4 regions of the Agrobacterium sp. NPDC058088 genome follow, and region 1 is predicted to be linked to each of the others. Evidence: predicted binding sites of a transcription regulator. Region 1 holds the regulator's gene; each other region holds the start of a gene.
The links. Region 1 encodes PhoB, which activates phosphate uptake and scavenging genes when phosphate is short. Its sites were predicted from a motif close to TGTCATNNANCTGTCAT; they were not measured.
Positions count from the first base shown of each region.

Region 2: a site for PhoB is predicted at 2,980-2,996, ahead of phnC (phosphonate ABC transporter ATP-binding protein). Genes of this name have one in related genera too.
Region 3: a site for PhoB is predicted at 3,087-3,103, ahead of ACFVTJ_RS16280 (DUF1045 domain-containing protein). Genes of this name have one in related genera too.
Region 4: a site for PhoB is predicted at 3,057-3,073, ahead of ACFVTJ_RS04520 (LTA synthase family protein). Genes of this name have one in related genera too.

Region 1 covers NZ_JBHVSU010000002.1:8,883-13,672, reverse strand. Annotated here, with positions in the region: gene ACFVTJ_RS05345 (GcrA family cell cycle regulator) at 429-962, shown strand; gene phoB (phosphate regulon transcriptional regulator PhoB) at 1,252-1,935, opposite strand; gene phoU (phosphate signaling complex protein PhoU) at 1,966-2,691, opposite strand; gene pstB (phosphate ABC transporter ATP-binding protein PstB) at 2,788-3,603, opposite strand; gene pstA (phosphate ABC transporter permease PstA) at 3,619-4,790, opposite strand, start outside.
Region 2 covers NZ_JBHVSU010000005.1:234,083-238,872, forward strand. Annotated here, with positions in the region: gene ACFVTJ_RS16240 (alpha-D-ribose 1-methylphosphonate 5-phosphate C-P-lyase PhnJ) at 1-655, shown strand, start outside; gene phnK (phosphonate C-P lyase system protein PhnK) at 652-1,428, shown strand; gene phnL (phosphonate C-P lyase system protein PhnL) at 1,496-2,203, shown strand; gene ACFVTJ_RS16255 (DapH/DapD/GlmU-related protein) at 2,200-2,817, shown strand; gene phnC (phosphonate ABC transporter ATP-binding protein) at 3,055-3,915, shown strand; gene phnD (phosphonate ABC transporter substrate-binding protein) at 4,001-4,790, shown strand, end outside.
Region 3 covers NZ_JBHVSU010000005.1:239,873-244,662, reverse strand. Annotated here, with positions in the region: gene ACFVTJ_RS16295 (AraC family transcriptional regulator ligand-binding domain-containing protein) at 1-480, opposite strand, end outside; gene phnN (phosphonate metabolism protein/1,5-bisphosphokinase (PRPP-forming) PhnN) at 568-1,167, opposite strand; gene ACFVTJ_RS16285 (alpha-D-ribose 1-methylphosphonate 5-triphosphate diphosphatase) at 1,164-2,300, opposite strand; gene ACFVTJ_RS16280 (DUF1045 domain-containing protein) at 2,297-2,986, opposite strand; gene phnE (phosphonate ABC transporter, permease protein PhnE) at 3,270-4,619, opposite strand; gene phnE (phosphonate ABC transporter, permease protein PhnE) at 4,619-4,790, opposite strand, start outside.
Region 4 covers NZ_JBHVSU010000001.1:899,074-903,863, reverse strand. Annotated here, with positions in the region: gene ACFVTJ_RS04535 (hypothetical protein) at 1-383, opposite strand, end outside; gene ACFVTJ_RS04530 (glyoxalase superfamily protein) at 574-951, shown strand; gene ACFVTJ_RS04525 (NAD+ synthase) at 1,231-2,910, opposite strand; gene ACFVTJ_RS04520 (LTA synthase family protein) at 3,132-4,790, shown strand, end outside.

The sequences.
Region 1 (4,790 bases):
GTATCACTCCTTGCGCAAATGCGCTGTCAGACGGTTGTCAATAGGCTAGTGAGGTTATCCCTCGCCTGAAAATCAAAAATGCCGCCTCGCGGCGGCACGGGCACTATTGTCACTTCGCCTGCCGATGTCAACAAAAGTCCGTATTTCCTAGGCTTATCAAGCCCTAGTAGGTGGCGGCTCGGCAGACCCCAGGTGTTGCCTTTCTGACTCTACTCGCCAGCAAGTTGGGGAAAACCGGAAAATCGATTCGAGATGATTCCCGTGACTCTTGCCACGGAGTCTGCGTGGCACTAGGTTAATCGCTAATTACTAGACTGCATTGCGGCGGAACTAGTCACCAAAAATCAGGCAGAAACCACACTCGCGGCACATCCCGCGAGACGGAGAGGGATTCTGCCGAAAATACACGCGAAAAGCGGAGAAGCGGCATGAACTGGACAGACGAACGGGTCGAGAAACTCAAGAAATTGTGGTCCGAAGGGCTTAGCGCCAGCCAGATAGCAGCACAGCTGGGCGGTGTCAGCCGCAATGCCGTCATCGGCAAGGTCCACCGTCTTAACCTGCCGGGACGCGTCAAGGCTGGCGGTCCGGTCACTTCGGCGCGTTCCGCTCCCAAGCGTGCCGCGGCCCCCGCTCCACGCGCGACGAATTTCGTGGGCCGCGTCGGCACCGCGCCTGCTCGGGTTCTGACGCGTTCTAACGCAGCAACGGCTCTTCAGGAAGATATCGGCATCGAGACTGCGGAAGTCCTCGATTACGTTCCGTCCAGAAACGTTGTCACCCCGATTTCCCGTCGCCTGACGCTGACGGAACTCACCGAGCGCACCTGCAAGTGGCCGGTTGGCGATCCCTTGAAAGACGATTTCCATTTCTGCGGTTGTGAAGCGCTGGAATCTTCGCCCTATTGCAAGTTCCATGCGAAGCTCGCCTACCAGCCGGTCAGCGAGCGCCGTAAGGCTTGAGTGTTGCGGCACGCATTTGACACTCAAAAACTACGGGCCTTCGGGCCCGTTTTTTTGTGACACGTACGACGCTTCCCGGACGGCTATAGCAGAACACCAAGGCCTATTCATCGTCGTCGGGTTTCGCCCTTCAATCCGGATTTCGGTGGGCTCTCAACCGCTCGTCAAGCAGATGAAAGTATCGTGCTTGCGGAAGGTTCAAAATGAAAAAGCCCGACACCATCCCGGTTTCGGGCCTTTTCATTTTGGCGGAACGTCATGCTGAGGGGAACCGTCAGTTCGGTTCCGATCAGGCTTCCATCGAATATCCGGCACCGCGCACGGTGCGGATGACGTCCTGCATATGGGAAAAATTGAGCGCCTTACGCAGGCGTCCGACATGCACGTCGACGGTACGCTCATCGACGTAGATATCATGGCCCCAGACGCCATCCAGCAACTGCGAGCGGGAGAACACCCGGCCCGGAGAAGTCATCAGGAACTCCAGCAGGCGGAATTCCGTCGGGCCGAGACGCACTTCGCGGCTTTTGCGGTGAACGCGATGGGTCTCGCGATCCAGTTCTATATCGCCACATTTCAGCACCGAAGACAGAACCTCGGGGCGCGCCCGGCGCAGCATGGCCTTGACGCGGGCCATGAGTTCCGGCGTCGAGAACGGCTTGACGACATAATCGTCGGCGCCGGTGGCAAGGCCACGAACGCGCTCGCTCTCTTCGCCACGCGCCGTCAGCATGATGATGGGCAGACGTTCGGTTTCCGGCCGCATTCGGAGCCGCCGGCACAACTCGATGCCGGAAACGCCAGGCAGCATCCAGTCCAGGATGAGAAGATCCGGAATACGCTCCTGCAGCCTGATTTCCGCCTCATCGCCACGGGGTATCGTGTCGACGTCGTATCCCTCAGCCTCGAGATTGTAACGAAGCAGGACGCTCAGAGCTTCCTCATCTTCCACAACTGCAATCTTGGGCACCATATACTAACTCCGCAAGCCGCTGCTTGTCTGTTACTCGGTAACCGAACCGAGCGTGTTGGAACTGTCGTCCTTCGGACGTTCGCCTTCCGGCTGGCTGCCGGTGGTCATGTAATAGATCGTCTCGGCGATATTGGTGGCGTGGTCGCCGATACGCTCGATGTTCTTGGCGCAGAACAGAAGATGCGTGCAGGTGGTGATGTTGCGCGGATCTTCCATCATGTAGGTCAGAAGCTCACGGAAGAGCGACGTATACATGGCGTCGATTTCCTCGTCGCGCTCGCGGATGGCATTGGCCTTCTCCGCCGAACGTGTCGAATAGACGTCGAGGACTTCCTTGAGCTGTACCAGCGCCAACTCCGACAGGTGCTCTATGCCGCGGGCGAGCTTGCGCGGCACGCCCGTTCCGGCAACCGCGATGACACGCTTGGCAGTGTTCTTACCGAGGTCGCCAACACGTTCGAGGTCCGCTGCAATACGCAGCGTGCCGATGATCTCGCGAAGGTCTGCCGCCATCGGCTGGCGCCTGGCGATGGTGACGATGGCCTTGTCGCCGATCTCGCGCTCGGAATGGTCGAGGATCGCGTCGTCGGAAATGACCTTCTGGGCGAGTGCGGCGTCGGAGTTGACGAGCGCACGCACGGCGTCGGCACACATCTGTTCCGCGAGACCGCCCATTTCGGCGATACGACGCGTGAGGAATTTCAGTTCGTCGTCATAGGCCGACAGAATATGCGAATGGGTCGTTGTCTGTGTCATGGTCTAGTCCTCCGGCTTGGCCTGCATGCACGTACCCCGAAGCGGGCACGGCAGAGGCACCAGTCTTGTTCGGTTTCGATAAAACGCCGGCCGGGATCAGCCGAAGCGGCCCATGATGTAGTCCTGCGTGCGCTGGTCGTCCGGATTGGTGAACATCTTGTCGGTTTCGTTTTCTTCGACAAGGTGACCAAGGTGGAACATAGCCGTGCGCTGGGAAACACGCGCCGCCTGCTGCATGGAGTGCGTGACGATAACGATCGTGTAGTTGGTACGCAGCTCGTGGATCAGTTCCTCGACCTTTGCAGTCGCGATCGGGTCGAGCGCCGAGCAGGGCTCGTCCATCAGAATAACTTCCGGGCTGACGGCAACGGCGCGGGCAATGCACAAGCGCTGCTGCTGGCCACCGGAAAGACCCGTGCCGGATTCCTGCAGGCGGTCCTTCACCTCGTTCCAGAGACCGGCCTTCTGCAGGCTGTGCTCGACGATCTGATCCATATCCGCCTTGTTGCGGGCGAGACCGTGGATGCGCGGACCGTAGGAAATGTTTTCATAGATCGACTTCGGGAAGGGGTTCGGCTTCTGGAACACCATGCCGACACGGGCGCGCAGTTCAACGACATCGATCGCCTGATCGTAGATATCGTCGGTGTCGAGCGTGATCTTGCCGGTGACCCGGCAGCCGTCGATCGTGTCGTTCATACGGTTCAGGGTACGCAGGAATGTGGACTTGCCGCAGCCCGAGGGGCCGATCAGCGCGGTCACCGTATTTTCCCGAACATTGAGGTTCACGTCGTAAAGCGCGCGCTTTTCGCCGTAATAAACCGAAACGTCCTTGCCGATCATCTTGTATGAGACTTCATTCATTTTCTTGTCCAGCGCCTTTTCAACTGCTGCTTCCGACAACATGTTCATTTGCTCAATCTCCCTCTACCAGCGCCGTTCGAAGCGGCGACGCAACAGGATTGCGCCAACATTCATGACGATGAGGAACAGAAGCAGGATGATGATAGCGCCAGATGTCCTTTCGACAAAGGCGCGCTCGGCTTCGTTCGCCCACATGTAAATCTGCACCGGCAGGGCCGTGGACGGATCCATCGGCGTTGTCGGGTAATTCGCAACGAATGCTACCATGCCGATGAGGAGCAGCGGCGCCGTTTCGCCCAGCGCGTGGGCGAGGCCGATGATGGTGCCGGTCAGAATGCCGGGCATGGCGAGCGGCAGCACATGATGGAAGATCGTCTGCATCTTGGAAGCGCCGAGGCCGAGGGCGGCGGCGCGGATTGACGGTGGCACGGCTTTCAGGGCAGCGCGGGTCGCGATGATGATCGTCGGCAAGGTCATCAACGTCAGGACGAGGCCGCCAACCAGCGAGGCCGAGCGTGGAAAGCCCATGAAGTTGATGAAAACCGAGAGGCCAAGCAGACCGTAAACAATCGAAGGAACGGCCGCGAGATTGTTGATATTCACCTCGATAAGATCCGTCAGACGGTTCTTCGGGGCGAATTCCTCAAGGTAGATCGAGGCCGCGACGCCAATCGGCAATGACAGCACCAAGACGATCAGCATCATGTAGAAGGAACCGATCAGCGCCACGCCGACACCCGCCGCTTCCGGACGGCTTGAGGCGCCGTTGATGAAGATGCCCGTATTGAAATGTTTGCCGAGCTGGCCGCTTTCGGCGAGCTGGTTCATCCAGCCGAGCTGCTGGTTCGAGATGCGGCGATTGGCTTCATCCGCCGTCAGGTCGACCTGACCCTTGAAGGCGCTGTCGACATCCCCCGAAGCGAGAAGCGTGACGGTGCGCGTGGTGCCGATAACGGCGGGATCGGCGACGACGATGTCACGCAACTGCGTGCGCACGCTGTCGGAGATCAGGAGGTTGACGGCGCGAAGGCCGGCGCGGTCAGTCGGTGCAACACCAAGGACCTTGGCGACAGCATCGCGGGCGATGACGGGATAATTGGCCGTCATCAGTTTAGTGGGATTTGTGGCGCGCTCATTTTTCGGATCGATGATCTGTTCCGAAAACTCAACCGGAACGGTGATCATCGTCTGCTGGAAAGCGGTGTAACCCTTGGAAACCACCGAGAAAAGCAGCA
Region 2 (4,790 bases), on a different contig from region 1:
GACCAATGCCGTTTCGATCCGCGCCTTTTTCCAGAAGGTAGCGAATGTCAATGTCACCACCCGCACCGGCGATGCCACCATCATCCAGACGCGGCACCGGATTCCCGAGGAGGAACTGCATTCGGGCCAAGTCCTCGTTTATCAGGTTCCGATCCCCGAGCCCCTGCGCTTCCTCGAGCCGCGCGAGACTGAAACCCGTGTCATGCACGCGCTCGAAGAGTACGGCCTGATGCACGTCAAGCTTTACGAGGACATCGCCCGCAACGGCCGCATCTCCACCACCTATGCCTATCCGGTGAAGGTTGCCGGGCGTTACGTGATGGACCCCTCTCCGACGCCGAAATTCGACAATCCGAAAATGAATATGTCGGAGGCGTTGCAGCTGTTCGGTGCCGGGCGCGAAAAGCGCATCTATGCCGTACCGCCCTATACCGACGTCGTCAGCCTGGATTTCGAGGATCACCCGTTTGAAGTCCAGCGCTTCGACAAGCCTTGCGCACTGTGCGGCGCGGAGAATGTCTATCTGGACGAAGTGGTGCTTGATGACAAGGGCGGACGCATGTTCGTGTGCTCCGATACCGACCATTGCGAAGACCGCCGCGCCCATGGCCACAAGGGCCACCTGCTGGCGGATGTGAAGGAGGCCGCAGAATGAGCGACGCACCGCTTTTGAAAGTCCGGGACGTTTCCAAATATTACGGCGACCGTGCCGGTTGCCGCAACGTCTCCTTCGAGCTTTACCCTGGCGAGGTGCTCGCCATCGTCGGTGAATCCGGTTCCGGCAAGACCACGCTTCTCAACTGCATTTCCACCCGATTGATGCCAACGGCTGGAAGCGTGGAATATCGCATGCGCGACGGCTCCATGCGTGATCTCTACCACATGGGTGAGGCTGAACGACGTTTCCTGATGCGGACCGACTGGGGTTTCGTGCATCAGAACCCGGCGGATGGCTTGCGCATGGCGGTGTCTGCCGGCGCCAATGTCGGCGAGCGGCTGATGGCTGTTGGTAACCGGCATTACGGTAATATCCGCCAATCGGCCAGCGAATGGCTGGAGCGGGTGGAAATCGGCACCGACCGTATCGATGACCAGCCGCGCGCCTTCTCGGGCGGCATGCGCCAGCGCCTGCAGATCGCCCGCAACCTCGTTACCTCCCCGCGTCTCGTTTTCATGGATGAGCCGACCGGTGGCCTCGATGTCTCGGTGCAGGCGCGCCTGCTCGATCTCGTACGCGGCCTCGTCAACGATCTCGGGCTTGCCGTCGTCGTCGTCACCCATGATCTGGCCGTCGCGCGGCTGCTATCGCATCGGATGATGGTGATGAAGGGCGGCGACGTCATCGAGCACGGTCTGACGGACCGGGTGCTGGACGATCCGCGCGAGCCCTACACGCAGTTGCTTGTTTCCTCCATTTTGCAGGTCTAGCCGCGTTGCTCTGAAAAGTGGTCCCCGGTTTTCGGATAAAGTCACGCGCAGAAAGAAAGAACCTACCATGACGACGCCTCTCATCGTTTCGGAAGTCTTCAAAAGCTTCACCATGCATCTTCGCGACGGTATCGAGCTGCCAGTCGTCCGCGATGTCAATTTCTCCGTTTCGGGCGGCGAATGCGTCGTGCTCGGCGGCCCTTCGGGCATTGGCAAAAGCTCGATCCTGAAAATGCTCTATGGCAACTACGCCATCGACAGCGGCCAGATCCTCATCCGCCATCAGGGTGATGTCATCGATATCGGCAGCGCCTCGCCGCGCACGATCCTCGAAATACGCCACCGCACGATTGGTTATGTCAGCCAGTTCCTGCGCACCGTGCCGCGCGTTCCAGCGATAGACGTCGTCGCCGAGCCGCTTTTTGCCCGCAAGGTTGCGGTCGAGGAGGCGCGCGAGCAGGCAGCGACGCTGCTTTCGAAACTCAACCTGCCGAAGGAGTTATGGTCGCTGCCGCCGGCAACCTTCTCCGGCGGTGAGCAGCAGCGTGTGAATATCGCACGCGGTTTCATCACCGATCACGCGATCCTGCTTCTCGACGAACCCACCGCCTCGCTGGATGCCGCCAATCGGCGGGTCGTCGTCGAGATGATCGCCGAAAAGAAGCGCAAGGGGACCGCCTTGCTCGGCATTTTCCATGATGAGGAAGTGCGCGAAGCCGTGGCCGACCGCATTCTCGACGTCTCGCAATTTTCTCCCCGGAAGGCAGCAGCATGAATTCCAGAGTCGGTCTCGAACCCGTCATCCACGACAGTGCCCGCGTCACCAATTCATCGATCGGCCGCTACACCGAAATTTCGGAGCGCTGCCGGATCGAGGAAGTCGAAATGGGCGATTACTCCTATGTCATGCAGGATGGCGCCATCTGGTGCGCCAGCATCGGCAAATTCGTCAACATCGCCGCTTCCGTCCGCATCAACGCCACCAATCATCCGATGTCACGGGCCACGTTGCACCATTTCACCTATCGCGCCCACAACTACTGGGACGACGCCGAGGATGAAAAGGACTTCTTCGCTGCCCGCCGCGCCAAGCGCGTCGTCATCGGCCACGATGTCTGGATCGGCCACGGCGCAACCATCCTGCCCGGCGTAACAATTGGAAACGGCGCGGTGATCGGCGCAGGTGCGGTCGTTTCAAAAGACGTTGCCCCTTATACCATCGTCGGCGGCGTGCCCGCCAAGCTGATCCGGGAACGCTTCCCGGCTGAACTGGGCCGGAAAATGGATGATCTGAAATGGTGGGACTGGAACCATGCAACTCTGCGTGGCGCTCTCGACGACTTCCGCAATCTGGCGGCAGAGGATTTCGTCGCGAAATATGGCGGATAAAACCTTCCTTTTCTGAAACAGCTAAAAATCCCGGAGTAAAACTCCGGGATTTTTTGTCTTGAGGCCTTTGAGAGATGTGCGGATTCCTGCGCACCGAGATACCTCCTGAAAGCTTTGTCGGCGAACAGGCGCAGGCAGCACCGCGGAAACCTGTAATATTTTATTCATCAAACTGACATTCGCGCTTCACGCACCGCTGTTACGTGGAACCCCGTCAAAAGAAGATTGGACGGGGAAATGAGCTTTCACCTGAAGCAAGTCACGCGCCGTTTCGGCAACCACACTGCGGTCGATTCCGTAAATGTCGAGATACCGCAGGGTCAGATGGTCGGCGTGATCGGGCGCTCCGGTGCGGGAAAATCGACGCTGCTGCGCATGATCAATCGCCTCGTCGACCCTTCCTCGGGCTCCATTCATTTCAACGATACCGAAGTCTCGGCGCTGAAGGGTGCGGCGCTCCGCAACTGGCAGCGCGACTGCGCCATGATCTTCCAGCAGTTCAATCTGGTGCCCCGCCTCGACGTGCTCACCAACGTCATGCTCGGCCGCCTTAATCACCGTTCGACGGCGCTTAGCCTCTTCAACATCTTCACCCATGAGGAGCGGCTGATGGCGATCGCCGCGCTGGAGCGGCTGGGCATCGAGCATGTGGCCATGCAGGCGGCAGGCACTCTTTCCGGCGGCCAGCAGCAGCGCGTCGCCATCGCGCGTGCGTTGATGCAGTCTCCGAAGATGGTCCTGGCCGATGAGCCGATCGCCTCGCTCGATCCCCTCAATGCCAAGATCGTGATGGACGCGTTGCGCGACATCAACGAGCGCGAAGGCATCACCGTCATCACCAATCTGCATACGCTGGATACGGCGCGCAATTATTGCGAACGCATCATCGGCATGTCTCAGGGCCGCGTCGTCTTCGATGGAACGCCCGCCGAGCTCACGGCTGCTGCCGTCACCGAAATCTACGGAACCGATTCTCAAGGCTCCGGCATCGACGAGACAATGACCTCGACCAGCATCAATATTCCCGGCGCGCAGCTTGCCGCGCGTCCGGTGCAGCAATCTGCCGGCCCTGAACCGCTCGCTCTCGCCGGGCTCTGAGGAACCGCTCAGCATCGTTTGTGCCCGCGTCAAGGGCCAATATTTCACAACAAACTCCGGCTCGCCGGGAAACAGGAGAAAGTCCATGTTGAAGAAATTGCTTCTTTCGGCAGTCGCCCTTGGCGTTCTGGCCGGTTCCGCCATGGCTCAGGACGTCAAGGTTCTGCGTATCGGTCTCGACGGTTCCGAAAACGAAGCCGACCAGATCCGCAACACCAAGTGCGTTGCCGATGGCCTCAAGGCTGCGACAGGCGTTTCCGAAGTTCAGGTCTTCCCCTCGCCGGACTATAACGGCGTCATCCAGGGCCTGCTCGGCGGCACCATCGACATCGCCTCCATGGGCGCGTCGTCCTATGCCAAGATCGCTATTGCCGACCCCAAGGCTGTCGATCCGATTCTGACCTACACGGGCTCTGACGGCTCCAGCGGATATTACACCATCATGATTGCCCGTAAGGACAGCGGTATCAAGACGCTGGCCGATGCCAAGGGCAAGAAGATCGGCTTCGCCGACCCGGACTCCACCTCGGGCTTCCTTATTCCGAACGTGGCGATCCCGAAAGAAACGGGCGTCCCGGTGAAGGAATACTTCTCTGAAACCGGATTTGGCGGCGGCCACGAGAACCTCGTTCTCGCCGTTCTCGACAAGAAGTTTGACGTCGGCACCACCTTCGGTTCGGGCGTTGGCAAGTGGGAAGAAGGCTATTCCGGCGGTAACCTTCATCAGATGGTCAAGAAGGGTAACCTCGACATGGACGATATCGTTCAGGTCTGGAAGTCGCCGCTAATACCGAACGGTCCGCTGCTCGTCGCCAACAAGATCGGCGACAACATGAAGCAGAAGGTAGAAGACTTCTTCATGGAACTGCCCAAGA
Region 3 (4,790 bases), on a different contig from region 1:
GAGAATATCGCGCAGCCGCTGCATCAGAACGGCAAGCGACAAATCCACATATTGATCGCGCTTGGGGATCGCGGGCGCGAAGGACCAAGACAGGGTCACCTGCGCGGCATCCGTTACCATGGTGAAATTGCTGTTATTGGTGGCGTAATAAACATGGTCCTGAAGAAAACGCAGGAACGAGCGTACCGTTGGAGCGCTGATCAGCCCATATCCAAACGCGCCGGATGCACCGGGTGGAAAGGTGGCGGCGCATTGCAGGCCGAAGGCGTCATCGCCGGAAATCAGTGCGCAGGTTTCGAGCAGGCGGGAAAATCTGTCGAGGCTGATGCGTTCCGTCAGACTGCTGAATGTGGCGGGATCAATATCCAGAGCCCTGCAGATGGGAACAATATCGATGCCCCGTGACCGGGCATAATTACTGACGCCGGCGGCGAGACCGGCGACCACAGATATCTCGTCACTGACCCTTTTTTCGGGCATTCCTCGCCTTGGCGTACCATGTTTGGAAATTGTCGCCTGATGGTAAGCCTTGAAAGCGTGTTTGTCGAGCAGCCCGGCTGCGGCATTTTAAGGGTGATTGAAACCGGCGCTTTGTTGCAACACCTGCATGATGCTTTCTCCGGCGTCTTCGATTGCGCCGCTATTGTCGACGGTCGTGACATCGAAATCCCCTGCGACGGCCAGCGAGCTGCGTTCCAGCCGGCGCAGGATATCGTCCCGGCTTTCCCGTCCGCGCTGTTCCAGCCGCCTTGCCAGCACATCCGGCCGCGCAACGATGTTCACGACCTTCAAGCGGGAAAAGGCGGCGCCAAAATGGGGAAGGGCCGAGCGCGAACCATTGGCGATGACAACCTCTCCCGCTTCGAGATGGCGATAGACGGCGGCCGGAATACCGTATTTCAGACCGTGCGCCTGCCAGGAGACCGCAAAGGCGCCTGCATCCTCCAGCTGGCTGAATTCGTGCATCGAAACGGCATCGTGATTCTCGCCACCCGCATCGCAACTGCGGGTAATGACGCGACGCGTGAAATGGAAACCCGGGCGACCGGACAGCCGCGCCGCCGCATAGTCCATCAGCGTATCCTTGCCGGCCCCGCTCGGGCCGACAATCACGATCATCGTGCCGGGCGACAATGTGCGCCGGCTATCGTCTCCATCGGTGGTCATGCCACACGCTTGCCCTGGCGCCAGACCGAACGGGCGACCGGCACGCCATCTTCGCGGTGGACCCTTACCAGATCGGCCCGCAATCCGGTGGCGATACGGCCCCGGTCAACGAGGCCGACCGTGCGTGCCGGCGTGGCGGTAACCATGCGCAATGCTTCCGGCAGGCTGATGGCCTCAACCTGATCGGCGAGCAGGAACGGTGCAAAGAGCAGGCTGAAAGGCACGTAATCGGAGGAAAGAACATCCAAAACGCCGATCTCCGCAAGATCGCGCGCGGCGATATTGCCGGAATGCGACTTGCCGCGAACGATATTCGGCGCGCCCATCAGGACGCTCATGCCGGCGCTGTGCGAGGCCTTTGCAGCCTCAACGCTGGTGGGGAACTCCGCCAGTTTCACGCCATGGCCGATCGCTTCGCCGACATGGGCTTCGGTGGCGTCGTCATGGCTCGCAACGGTGATACCACGCTCGGCGCAGCGGGCAGCCAGATAATCACGATGCTTGGTGGAATATTCCGCCGATGCGGCCTGCCGGCGCCGCACGAATTCGGCAAAGGCCTCGTCGCTCAGTCCGCGCTTCTTCTGATAATAGAAGATATACTGATCCATGGATTGGAACTGGCGCTGACCCGGGGAGTGGTCCATCAGCGAAATAAGCCGCACGCGCGGATCGGTTTCGAAGTCCTCGAAATGTTCGAGCACATCGGCAGAGGCCACTTCGCAACGCAGATGCAGCAGGTGGTCCGCCCGCAGACGATTCTGATCCGCTGCCGCCTCGATGGCATCAGCCATCGCCCGCATTTCGCCCTTCTCGAAGCCGCCATCCTCATCTGAACCAAGCCGCAGGCAATCGAACACGGTGGTGATGCCGGAGGCGGCCACCTGTGCGTCATGTGCCTGAATGGCGGCGATCTTGTCCCAGATCACGCCTGGGCGCGGCGAATAATGCTGCTCCAGATGGTCAGTGTGGAGTTCCACCAGACCGGGGATCAGGAAGTCGCCTTCGAGGTCTTCTCCGGTTTTGGAAGCGCCTTGGCTGATATCAGCAATCTTGCCGTCACGGATCAGAACAGATCCCAGAATAATATCGTCTTCCAGAACGATACGGGCATTGGAAAGGGCGTGCTCGGTCATGGGTTCGCATCTTTCTTTGGTGGCTGGGCAAGGGGGTGCCAGCTATGAACGGTAAAGGGCGCGCCGCGCGTTTCTTCAATGAACAAGGCGAGGCCGGAAATGGCGAGAGGGCGGTCGGTGAATTCAGCGAACCGCGTCGAGAGAACCTCTTGTATGGCGGGCTGCTCATCTTCATCGATACGGCCGGTCAGCGTCATATGAAAACGAAAGTCATCCATCACATGCGGATAACCCCAGAGAGAGAGATTTTGTCGCTGGCTTTCCGTCAGCATCTGCGGCCGTCGGCGGGCAATATCGGTCTCGGACAGGGGCGCGCGGAACCGATCGAAGTGATCAACAACGTCGGCGGCAAAATCCTGTAGCGGCTGGTAAATACGGTCTGGAACCAGCGCGAAAAACGGCCCAAGCGCCCCGACGACGACGCGCGGTATCTCGAAGGCGGACTGATTGGCCGCAAAGTCTTTGACGGTCGCGAGAAGCTCCGCTTCGCTGTATTTTTCGGCAAGCTCAAAGGGGGCCTTCAGGGTCGCGTGGAAACCGTAACGGCGCGGTTCCTCCGTCAAATCGGCATAGTCGTGGTGGTCGTCGTGCAACGTGCCGGAAAACGCATTGCGGCCCAGCCAGCGCGACGCCGTTTCAGTCAGCGGATGATCTTTAGCCGGAGAAAAATAGATGGCGTAGCGCACGGCAAGCACTCTTCGGTGTCATGGAAAACCAGGGATGAGAAGCTATTTGGCGTGACTCGCCCGCTTCCCGCAAGGTCAGGAGTGCGAGTAATCGCTTTCCGTGACAGAATGATGATGCAGATGGAAAAAAAGCGCACTCAAAACGTGACAGATACTCCCACCACGATGAAGGCGCAGACGAAGATGGTGGAGAAATAAGGCCGGCGCAAATCGGGACTGCGTAAACGTTCGGGACGAGGGATAACGAACATCGTTGCGACTTTCGTTATCCAGCCCGTTAGGCCTAATGCTGTGTTTTACCGATAAGCCGCGAACGCAGCGAATTGGAAATATGGTCGAACAGGAAAACGACGAAGAGGATGAGCAGGACCATATAGGCGACCTTGTCCCAGTCGGCATTGGTGCCCATCGCTTCCAGCAGCTTCAGGCCGATGCCGCCGGCGCCCACCGCACCGATGATGGTGGCGGAGCGAGTGTTGCTTTCCCAGAAATAAAGGGATTGGGAAATGAAGACCGGCAGGACCTGCGGCAACACGCCGAAGCGATTGACCGCAATCGGCGATGCACCGACCGACTTGACGCCCTCGCGCTGCTTGTCGTCGACATTCTCCAGCGCTTCGGCATAGACCTTGCCGAGTGCACCGGTATCGGTGAAGAAGATCGCCGCAATGCCGGGGATCGGCCCCGGACCGAAGCTGCGGGTGAAGAACAGCGCCCAGATCAGCATGTCGATGGAGCGCAGGAAGTCGAACAGGCGCTTCATGCCCCAGTTTGCTGCCTTGTTTGCGGTGATATTGCGTGCCGCTATGAAGGCGAGCGGCAGGGCGACGAGCGTGCCGAACAGCGTGCCAACAAATGCCATCACCAGCGTCTGCATCAGCTTGGACAGGATATCCGCATGTTGCCAGACGCTGTTATCGAGGAAATCATCCACCATGTGACCGATATTGGACCGTGCGGGATCGAGCCTCTCTCCCCACAGAGCCAGTGCTGCCAGTTGGCCGTAGCTCTTGCCCCAGAATTCTGAATGGGTGTCAAAGAAGAAGTTCGCCCATCCGAGAAAGCGGCGCTGCACATAGACCTGGCTGGTGCGGATCTCGGCCTGACCCGCAAAGCCGTAATGGACGAGCACCTTATTGCCGTCCTGCCGGATTTCCTCCGGTGCGTTTTGCGGCGCTAAAGCCTGATCACCATTGATAACGACAGGATAACTCCTGCCATCGACATAGACATCGACCCGCGTCGGCGTCACATCGAGGCGGTTGTCCGAGCCCGCATAAAAAACGCTGTAACCGCCATCCGGCAAGGGCTGCAGCCAGTCGATCTTGGCGTCGGCTGGATATTGTCCGCGGCTCGACCATTGTGGCTGAACCTTGCCGTCTTCGAAGCGAAGGCGCGGTTGAGCACGCCAGGAATACCAGTCCTGAATATAGCTGGAGGCGCGATCCCATCGACCCTGCATGAAAGCCGGGCCGACATTAAAGAAGAAGAAGCAGCCGATGAGGTAGGCGGTGACGGCGAGAAGGCCAACGAGCAGGCCATATCGCTGCATGAAACTGCGGTTGAACACGTGTGGATGTGCAGCCGTCAGCCTCTCGCGGTCAGCGGTGTTGAGAATGAAGCTGGACGACATCAGGCCGCTCCCCGTCCGAATTCGAAGGATTGTTGGCCGATCAGCCTGCGGCGCAGCCAGCTGGAAAACTGGTCGACGGCAATGATGGTGATCAGCAGAAGGATGATGATGGCATAGGTCTTCGCCGCGTGATCGTTACCGATCGACAGCCGGAAGACCTCGCCGATGCCG
Region 4 (4,790 bases), on a different contig from region 1:
CCGCAATAGGCAAAGCTCTTCCCATCCGGCGACCAGCCGTGCCAGTAGGAAGGAAGGTTCTTCGTCATCAGCTGCGGCACGCCGCCTGCCGAGGACAGGAGATAGATGGCGCTCTTGCCGAATTCCACCTTGTCGGAAATGGCATAAAGCGAACCATCAGGCGAAATGCCGTGGTCATTGTTGCAGAGCGTGGCAAAGCCGGTATCGACCTTCTCCGGCGACGCATCACCGGTAAGAGACAGGCGATAAATCAGCCCTTCGCTGTTCAACAGCAGATATTTGCCATCCGGCGACCAGTTCGGCGCCTCGAACAGGTCAGGCGTCTGCCACACAATCCGCATCTGTCGGGTGCGGATGTTGAAGATTTCGATGGAACTGCGCATTCTGCCTCCCGGGCTTTAAAAGTCTGGCTCGGACCGTTGGCACGCGCGCACATTCCGTTTGCTTTAACCACCGCCGTGATTATGATCCTATGGCCGCAGGCACCGTCCTGCAAATTCAAATCGGAAAAAACGCCAGCGTTCCGGCACCGCCCGTGACCCTCCCCGTTTCTCCCAGATCCGAGGTTCCGCGATGAATACCATCGCCGATCACGGCATCCGGTTCGGCCGGATCGCCGCAATGCTTCCTGTCAGAAGTATCGAAAAGGCCCATGATTTTTATGTCGGCGTACTCGGTTTCGAAAAGACCTTCGAAAACGGCAATCCCGTCGGCTTCATGATCCTGAAACAGGGCAATGCCGAGCTGCATCTGACATTGCAGCCGGCCCACAGGGCAGCTCCTTTCAACGTGGCGCATATGATGGTGAGCGATGTCGATGCGCTGCACGCGATTTGCAAAAGCCATGGGCTGCGCATCATCAAGGGGCTGCAGGACAAGGATTATGGTCTGAGGGCCTTTGTCTTTGAAGACCCTGATGGCAATCGCATCGATGTGGGGCAGGTTATTTGAGGTGAGTGAAGAGTGGCGCGGGGTTTTCTCCGCGCCATTCATGAACCCCCATCGTGGACCGAGCGCATGCCGCATGTTTCTTCTCCCCGAGGGGGAGAAGGTCGCGGCAGCGGGATGAGGGGGCAAGGGTAGTGAGATACGGCAATCGTGCCCCCTCATCCGACCCTTCGGGCCACCTTCTCCCCGGCGGGGAGAAGAAATATGCCGCACCGTCTCACAGGCAATCAACCTCGATGACGCAGGACCGGCCTTAAACGCGCCTTCCGGAAACCGCCTTAGTCACCGATCCCTGAACCGGTTGGTGATCGGATAACGCCGGTCACGCCCAAAATTCTTCTTGGTGATCTTAACACCCGGCGCCGATTGCCGGCGCTTGTATTCGGCGAGGTAGAGCAGATGCTCCACCCGATGCACGGTCGCCAAATCATGGCCGCGCGCCAGAATTTCCTCGACCGACATTTCCTTCTCGACAAGGCATTCGAGAATATCGTCCAGCACCGGATAGGGCGGCAGCGAATCCTGGTCGGTCTGGTTGGGGCGCAATTCGGCCGATGGCGCCTTGGCGATGATGTTGGCGGGGATCACCTCGCCGGAAGGGCCCAGCGCACCCGGCGGCACATGGGCGTTGCGCCAGGCGGAAATGGCATAGACCTGCATCTTGTAGAGGTCCTTGATGGGGTTGAAACCGCCATTCATATCGCCATAAAGCGTGGCGTAGCCCACAGACATTTCCGACTTGTTACCCGTCGTCACCACCATTGAGCCGAACTTGTTCGAAACGGCCATCAAAATGGTGCCGCGCGTGCGGCTCTGCAGGTTTTCCTCGGTGATGCCCTCTTCGGTGCCCTCGAAAAGTTCTGACAGCGCCGAGAGAAAGCCTTCCACCGGCTCGACGATCGGCACGATATCGTAACGGCAACCGAGCGCCCGGGCGCAATCGGCGGCATCCTTCAACGATTCTTCCGAGGTATAGCGGTAAGGCAGCATGATGCAGCGCACCCGCTCCTCACCAAGCGCATCGACGGCAAGGGCAGCGCAGATCGCCGAATCGATACCGCCGGAAAGGCCAAGAACCACGCTCTTGAAACCGTTCTTGTTAACATAGTCGCGAAAGCCCAGCATGCAGGCGCGGTAATCCGCCTCCTCGCCCTCGGGAATCTTCGAGAATGGCCCGCTCTCGCAGCGCCAGCCGTCCGCGGTACGTTTCCAGTCGGTGACGGCAAGCGTGGCCTCGAACTGGCTCATCTGGAAGGCGAGCGTCTTGTCTGCATTAAAGGCGAAGCTCGCACCGTCGAATACCAGCTCGTCCTGCCCGCCCAGCTGATTGGCGAAAACGAGCGGAAGCCCGCTCTCGATCACCTGCCGGAGCGCCACCTGATGGCGCACATCCAGCTTGCCACGATAATAGGGCGACCCATTCGGCACCAGCAGGATTTCCGCCCCACTTTCGGCCAGCGTCTCGCACACGCCCATGTCGTTCCAGATTTCCTCGCAGATCGGAATGCCGATCCGCACACCACGGAAATTATAGGGACCGGAAATCGACCCTTCGGAGAAAACGCGTTTTTCGTCGAACTCGCCGTAATTTGGCAGGTCGATCTTGTCGCGCAGCGCAATGATCTTGCCGCCATCCAGCAGCGCCACCGAATTGTGCCGGCCCGTCTCGCCTTGGCGCGGAAAGCCAATGACGACACCCGGCCCACCATCGGCCGTTTCTGCCGCCAGTTCTTCCACCGCTTTCAGGCATGCTTTCAGAAAAGCCGGCTTCAGCACCAGATCCTCAGGCGGATAGCCTGAAATGAACAGCTCGGTCAGAAGCAGCAGGTCGGCGCCCTGCGTCGCCGCATCGGCCCGCGCCTCACGCGCCCTGGCGAGGTTGCCCGCCACGTCGCCAACAGTCGGATTGAACTGCCCAACGGCAATCCGGAGATGGTTCTTGATATCGTGTCTGTCGCTCATGCCCATTCAATACCGCGCCCGTGGCCGCTCCGCAACGCGGCAATTGCATACCGCAGCGGCTCAAGGACCGGTATCCCCGTTCACACGAAGGTTATCACCACGCCCGCCAGAGTCAGCAAAGTTCATGTCGCATTCATCGCGCTTATGTGACAGTTACATGACACTTTTGCAACGCCCGATTCACCTCCCCGGATCGGCGCTGCCGCCTGAAATACCGGAGTATGGGTTTGAAACATTCGGCGCCAAAAACAACGGCTTCCGAAAAGGCTGGTTTTGTCTTTTCGCCTGCGGCAAAAAGGGGCCTTTCGAAGCTTTCGGGCACTGCCTATACGCTTGCCAATCTCACGCTCGCATCCATCGTACTCGTCGTTTCGCTGGAATGGATCGCCCGTGGTTCGCTCCATGACGTTGGCGCCTTCCTCACCTCCCCCGCCCGCCCGGGCGTGACCACCATCGCCGCCATGCTCGCCCTTCTCGTGGCGCTGGATGCCATGCTTGGCCGACGTTACCTGTCGCTGATTGCAATTGCGCCGCTCTGCGCGCTGACGGGGCTTATTTCTGCGCAAAAACAGACCTATCTCTCCGATCCGCTTTACCCTTCCGACCTGCTGTTCGGCCGCCAGATTCTTGAGCTTCTGCCCACCATGCTGAAGGCGCAACCATTGACGGCTGCGCTTGTGGGTCTCGGCCTCTGCGCCGCCATCGCCGCGCTTGTGGCGCTCTGGCTGCTGGCGCGCCGCCATTCGCCGGGCTTAAGCTGGCGCGAGCGCGCCGCGGGTCTCATGCTCACGCTGCCGCTTCTTGCCGGTCTCGCCTCGCTGATGGACTATTCGCATTATTCCTGGGTGCGTGATCGCCTCAACATCATTCCCATGATGTGGGACCAGCAGGAAAATTACCGCCATAACGGTTTCCTGATGGCCTTCGCCTTCAACATTCCCATGGCCAATGTCTCGGCGCCCGAGGGTTACGGCGATAGCAGCATCGCCGATCTCACCTCGAAACCCGCCTCCTTTGCTGCCAATAAGGGCGATTACCCCGATATCATCATGCTGATGAGCGAATCGCTGTGGGATCCGACCCGGCTTGAAAACGTCGAGCTGTCGGCCGACCCCATGCCGACGATCCGCGCCAAACAGTCCGGCAATGTGTTTTCCCCCGAGTTCGGCGGCATGACGGCCAATGTGGAATTTGAGGCGCTGACCGGTTTTTCCAACGCCTTCCTGCCCTATGGCAGCATTCCCTACCAGCAATATATCCGCCGTCCGGTGCCTTCACTTGCCAGCTTCTTCCGTGGCGAAGGTTATTCCGCCATTGCCATGCATCCGTTCCAGGAATGGTTCTGGAACCGCAAGCAGGTCTATAAAAATTTCGGTTTTGAGGAATTCCGCTCCGAAGAGACGCTGCCGGCCATGGAAAAACGCGGCAACTTCGCCTCCGACGACGCGCTGATGGACGAAATCATGGCGACCACGGATACGGCAAAGAACCCTCTCTTCCTTTTTGCCGTCACCCTGCAGGGACATGGCCCTTACGAAACGAACCGTTATGCTGAAAACACCATCGGTGTAACGGGCGGTCTTTCCACCTCGGCTTCCGAGGCGCTCGCCACCTATTCGCAGGGTGTCGTGAAAGCAGACGAAGCGCTGCTGAAGCTGATGCGCTGGGCAAAAAAACGCGATCGCGAAACCATCATCGTCCTTTTCGGTGATCACCTGCCGCCGCTCGGCCAGGCCTTTGTGGAAAGCGGTTACATGCCGGGCATGGTCGCCAGCCGCCGCGCGCCGCTGGAAGTGATGAAGAAGGAACATGAGACGCCGCTCGTCGTCTGGTCGTCGAAGAAGGGCGTGCGCAAGAATATCGGCACCATCAGCCCGGCG